Siphonobacter curvatus: one gene and its partner. The main gene of each other region encodes a partner of the protein of the gene in region 2 in a complex. Links are inferred from orthologs where the notes say so. Each region holds a gene or a part of one and is shown on either strand. Other genes may lie near its edges.

Region 1 (2,765 bases), on a different replicon or contig from region 2:
CGGCGATGTTCATATCTTCCTTGTGCAGGATGATCGACTTCACGCCGCTTTCCAAAATCATGTCTACGTCTTCGGCCGATACCACAGAATCCCGTTCCATCAGGATTTCGTTCCGGTCGATTGACATTACCTCTCCCGTATCTTCATCCACGAAGTCTTCCTGCCAGGTACGCAAAACACGAGCGGCCAGCTTACGACCCAACGCTCTTTTCAGCGCAGCAGGCGTAGCGGGAAGTTCTTCTGATAAGCCGAAGAGGTCAAGAATTTCTTTATCAGAACCGAAACCAATCGCCCGTAACAGCGTCGTAACCGGGAATTTCTTCTTCCGGTCAATGTACGCGTACATGACGTTGTTGATATCGGTTGAGAATTCAATCCAGGATCCTTTGAAAGGAATAATCCGGGCTGAATACAGTTTAGAACCGTTCGTGTGCTTGCTCATCGAGAAGAACACACCCGGTGAACGGTGCAATTGTGATACGATAACCCGCTCCGCTCCATTGATAACAAAGGAACCACGCTCGGTCATGTAAGGAATATTTCCTAAGAAAACTTCCTGTTCAATCGTTTCGAAATCTTCGTTGTCCGGATCTTCACTCCGCAAACGCAGCTTCGCCTTCAAGGGCAATGCATACGTTAAACCCCGGTCGATACTTTCATCAACGGAGTATTTAGGAGGATCAATCGAGAAGTCAACGAATTCGAGAATGTAATTTTCCCGTGAATCAGTAATCGGGAAGTTTTCAGCAAAAACTTTGAAAAGTCCTTCGTTTTTGCGGCGATCCGCCGGAGTTTCCAATTGGAAAAACTCCTTGAAAGACTTGACCTGCAGGTCCAGAAAGTCAGGATAATCGATGACAGCCTGGATGCGGGCAAAGTTGTGTCTGGAAGTTTTGTTTGTTGCCAAGGCACTACGGTTTTAAAGTCCGAATCTGACTATTTGTTACTGAATAAAGAGCGATCGCTGCTTTATTCTCAAATAAGTACCTCGTAGTTGACAGAATTACTTCCCTTTGCGATTCCCCTACGAATGGAATCGTGTTTCAGCAGTAATTCTCGGGGGTAAGAACGCTTGGGATAAACCCTTAGATCATATCAGGCGTGTTGCCTGTATAAGATAGAACGCAATACGTACGCAGTTAGTTTCCAGCCAAAGACTTTTGTAGGTGATGAGCTTAGTACTGGCTATCAGTCAATTAGCTACGAAAGAACGGGTTGCTGAAAACTTTAACCTTTTAACGCAGGAAAGACCCAGCCAAATGACCGGGTCTATCCTGTGATAGAATGAATCTTCTATCGTAGCGTGAATTACTTCACTTCTACTTCAGCACCAGCTTCTTCCAAAGATTTCTTCAGAGCTTCAGCTTCGTCTTTGCTTACGCCTTCTTTAACGGCTTTAGGAGCACCGTCAACGAGTTCTTTCGCTTCTTTCAGGCCCAGACCGGTCAGGTCTTTCACCACTTTCACCACTTGAAGTTTACCAGCACCAGCTGACTTCAGGATTACGTCGAAAGAAGTTTTTTCTTCAGCTGCAGGAGCAGCGTCTCCACCAGCAGCACCACCAGCTACCATTACGGGAGCAGCAGCAGCAGGCTCGATGCCATACTCATCCTTCAGGATTTGTGCCAGTTCGTTAACTTCTTTAACCGTCAGGTTTACAAGCTGCTCAGCGAATGCTTTTAAATCTGCCATTTTATTATGCTTTAAATTTTTTCGAAATGATTAAAAACAGAGTGATATATATTCAGGCTTGGAAGCCAAATCAATGTTCAGGGCCAGCTTCGGAAATGGATTCTTCAGCCGACTTACTGAATTACTCAGGACGCTCAGAAAGCGTTTTGAGGATACCAGCCAGTTTGTTGCCGCCACTCTGCAGACCGCTGATAACGTTCTTGGCAGGTGATTGTAACAGACCGATGATTTCGCCAACGAGTTCTTGTTTCGATTTCAGAGAAATCAGGGTTTCGAGTTGGTCTTCACCAGCAAATACGCTGTAATCAACCGAAGCACCTTTGAACTTAAGTTTGTTGGCTTTACCAGATTCCTTAATGAAATCCTTGATCAGTTTCGCAGGTACTTTGCCTGATTCCGTGTGGAACATAATTCCGCTGAAACCTTTCAGTACGCCTTCGTTAAAGGCCGAATAGTCCGTATCTAATTGCTCAAGAGCTTTTGCAATCAGTGTGTTTTTTACTACCCGGTACTCAACGCCAGCCTGGAAACATTTCCGACGAAGGTCGTTTGTCTGCGCTACAGACATGCCAGCCGCGTCGGTGATATAGAAGTAAGGAGTAGACTTGAACTTTTCAGCCAGCTCCTCAATGATCGCACCTTTTTCTTCTCTCGTCATGACTTACAGACCGTTTACAGTGTTTTTATCGATTTCTACACTCGGGCTCATGGTACTAGACAGGAAGATGCTCTTCACATAGGTACCTTTGGCCGAAGAAGGCTTCAGTTTAACCAGGGTATTGATTACTTCCTGGGCATTCTCAGCCAACTTATTCGCATCAAAAGATACTTTACCAATCGAAGTATGGATGATACCTGTTTTATCTACTTTGAAGTCGATTTTACCGGCTTTCACCTCGCGAACGGCGTTACCTACTTCCAGCGTAACGGTACCAGATTTAGGGTTAGGCATCAAACCACGGGGACCGAGGATTTTACCTAAACGACCGATTTTAGCCATTACCGTAGGCATCGTGATGATTACATCGATGTCCGTCCAACCACCCATGATCTTTTCGATATACTCGTCCAGA
Region 2 (3,252 bases):
ACGAATTCACCCGTGAAGCGAATACCTTTGCCTTTGTAAGGCTCAACCTTACGGAGAGACTTAATTTTGGCAGCGACTTGGCCGATTAGTTGCTTATCAATACCTTCCAAAACCACTTTAGGGTTTTGTCCTTTTTCCATCGCTGTCGTTACCTTCAGTTCTTCAGGAATAGCGACGAAAATGCTGTGAGAGTAACCCAAAGCCAATTCCAGGATATTTCCTTGGTTAGAAGCTTTGTAACCTACCCCAACGATTTCCATTTCGGTACGGTAGCCCGTGCTTACGCCGACTACCATATTGTTGATCAGGGCACGGTACAGACCGTGCAGGGCCTTATGGCGTTTTTGTTCCGTAGGGCGAACCACTTGTAACTCGCTACCTTCGATTTCTACCGTAATGTCTGGGTCAATCGTTTGGCTCAATGTGCCTTTAGGTCCTTTTACGGTAACCTGGCTCTTATCAACCGATACGCTAACTCCAGCAGGCAGGGTAATGATTTTTTTACCAATGCGTGACATGGTACTGAGTGTTAAAATGAATTAGCGGAGGTTTTCAGTGGTAAGATTGACCTCCGCTATTCCATTGGTTTAATTAATAAACGTAGCAAAGTACTTCGCCACCTACATTGAGGGTACGAGCTTCTTTGTCCGTCATAACTCCTTTTGACGTCGAAACAATTGCGATGCCTAAGCCGTTTAATACGCGAGGAAGTTCTTTCGAACCTGAGTATTTCCGAAGACCGGGTTTACTTACGCGGGTTAACTTAACGATAGCTGACTGTTTCGTCAGGGGATTGTATTTCAAAGCGACTTTGATGGTTCCTTGTACGGAAGCCTCTTCGTCAAATTTGTAACTTTGAATATAGCCTTTCTCAAAGAGAACTTTAGTAATCTCCTTCTTGAGATTGGAAGCCGGGATCTCGACGATTCTGTGGCGAGCCTTGATGGCATTCCGCAGACGGGTCAAGTAATCTGCAATCGGATCCATGAAAGAATATGATTTTGCTACGGGCCGCTTCAAAACGGCTCGCAAAATTAGAGAATCAAAATGGATACACCAAAAATTACCAGCTCGATTTTGTTACGCCCGGAATTTTTCCATCAGAAGCCATTTGACGGAACGTAACACGGCTGATACCGAACTTCCGCATGTAACCCCGGGGACGACCATTCAGCTTATCGCGGTTATGGAGACGTACAGGGGAAGCGTTGCGGGGAAGTTTGTCAAGTCCGATGAAGTCACCGGCCTCTTTGAGGGCTTTGCGTTTAGCAGCGTACTTGGCTACCAGACGTTCGCGTTTCCGCTCTCTTGCTTTGACTGATTCTTTTGCCATTTTGTTTGCTTATAATTGGTCCCCGTCCTTTTCAGAAATCTGAAGTGACGGGGGATCAATAATTACTTTTTTTGTCCAGCAAAGGGCATTCCTAAAGCTTTCAGCAGTTCTAAGCTTTCAGCGTCAGTTTGTGCTGTAGTAACGAACGTAATATCCATACCTGAGATTTTTTGTACTTTCTCAATAGAGATCTCAGGGAAGATGATTTGTTCTTTTACACCTAAAGTATAGTTACCACGGCCATCAAAGCCTTTGTCACTAATTCCTTTGAAGTCACGTACGCGAGGCAGAGCGATCGACGTCAGACGGTCCAGGAATTCGTACATTTTTTCGCCACGCAGCGTTACTTTCGCTCCGATAGGCATGTTTTCACGAAGCTTGAAGTTAGAAATTGCTTTCTTAGAGATCGTGGCTACCGCTTTCTGACCTGAGATCGTAGATAATTCTTCTACCCCTACGTCAACCAGCTTTTTATCTGCTACAGCAGCACCGATACCTTTGTTGATCACAATTTTTTCCAGTTTCGGTACTTGCATCACCGATTTGTACTGGAACTTCTCTTTCAAAGCAGAAACTACTTCGTCAAAGTACTTTTGTTTTAATCTGGGAGTTGCCATTGATGCGAATGGTTTGTGGATTTCCGACCCACTGTTTCGTGTTGACAGCTTTTAACCGCCAAGCTAGTTAAATAAGGTTACCGCTCTTTTTGCTGAAACGCTGAGACTTGCCCTTTTCGTTCAGTTTACGGCCGGTGCGGGAGGCTTCGTTCGTCTTCGGGTCTACCACTTTCAGGTTACTGATGTGGATGGGACTTTCGATTTCTTTGATTTCTCCCTGAGGGTTGGTCGCGGAAGGTTTCACGTGTTTCTTTACCAGATTCACACCTTCTACGATAGCCCGTTGCTTTTCGCGATCCACAGACTTGATAACGCCGGTTTTACCTTTAGCGTCACCGGCGATCACTAAAACCGTGTCACCGCTGCGAACGTGAAGCTTCACTTGCTTTTGCTTTTCCATTGTTTGATTTCGTACGATTATCCTGAGTGATTAGAGCACTTCAGGAGCCAGCGAAACAATTTTCATGAATTGCTTTTCACGCAATTCGCGAGCAACTGGTCCGAAGATCCGAGTTCCACGCGGTTCGTCCTGGTTGTTTAGAAGTACGACGGCGTTATCTTCAAAACGGATGTAAGATCCGTCTTTCCGGCGAATTTCTTTTTTCGTACGAACCACTACGGCTTTAGACACCGTTCCCTTCTTCATGTTCGAAGAGGAGAGGGCTTGTTTTACGGTTACTACGACTTTGTCGCCGATAGATGCGTAACGCTTGCCCGTACCGCCCAACACGCGGATTACGAGTACCTCTTTGGCACCACTATTATCCGCTACGCTACATCTAGATTCTTGCTGAAGCATGTCTTTGCTGAGATTTCAGTTTCGTTTTCAGTTTCCGCTTTCAGTTTAGCTATCCGCTAATCATCAAAAAACGGAAACCGATCCCTACTCCTGCCTGATTACTTGGCTTTTTCGATGATTTCAACCAAACGCCACCGTTTGTTTTTAGACAAGGGACGGGTTTCCATCACTTTGATCGTATCGCCGACGCCACACTCATTGTTTTCGTCGTGTACCATCAATTTGGTCGTTTTCTTTTGGAATTTACCGTAGATTGGGTGCTTCACCTTCCGCTCGACGGTAACTACCACCGACTTATCCATGCTGCTGGATACCACCCGACCAAATCTGACTTTTCTGAGCTTACGTTCTACTTCCATGATTCGGAATTTGCTTTGTGCCCGTATCGGGCAATGACTAGCGAGCGTTAAGTTCGGTCAACAACCGGGCGATAAGCTTACGGGAGGTCCGAATACGCAACGGATTTTCGATTGGAGAAATAGCATGAGCAAATTTGAGACGGC

What was found.
Region 1: rplE (region 2) and rplL share a complex: the UniProt entries of both Escherichia coli proteins name them as parts of the 50S ribosomal subunit. The link is inferred for Siphonobacter curvatus from one-to-one orthologs.

The regions. Positions count from the first base shown.
Region 1 is NZ_PTRA01000007.1:41,118-43,882, forward strand. It holds rplL (50S ribosomal protein L7/L12), read right to left. Parts: upstream 1,693-2,765; coding sequence 1,309-1,692; downstream 1-1,308. Other genes in the region: rpoB (DNA-directed RNA polymerase subunit beta), read right to left, coding at 1-907; rplJ (50S ribosomal protein L10), read right to left, coding at 1,814-2,350; rplA (50S ribosomal protein L1), read right to left, coding at 2,354-2,765. UniProt on the Escherichia coli protein: The binding site for several of the GTPase factors involved in protein synthesis (IF-2, EF-Tu, EF-G and RF3). Is thus essential for accurate translation.
Region 2 is NZ_PTRA01000001.1:172,557-175,808, reverse strand. Bases 174-3,129 are described here. They hold rplE (50S ribosomal protein L5), read right to left. Parts: upstream 1,951-3,129; coding sequence 1,396-1,950; downstream 174-1,395. Other genes in these bases: rpsQ (30S ribosomal protein S17), read right to left, coding at 2,848-3,108; rplN (50S ribosomal protein L14), read right to left, coding at 2,381-2,749; rplX (50S ribosomal protein L24), read right to left, coding at 2,018-2,350; rpsN (30S ribosomal protein S14), read right to left, coding at 1,064-1,333; rpsH (30S ribosomal protein S8), read right to left, coding at 592-987. In the rest of the region: more of rplF, read right to left, coding at 1-173; rpmC (50S ribosomal protein L29), read right to left, coding at 3,146-3,252. UniProt on the Escherichia coli protein: This is one of the proteins that bind and probably mediate the attachment of the 5S RNA into the large ribosomal subunit, where it forms part of the central protuberance. Its 5S rRNA binding is significantly enhanced in the presence of L18.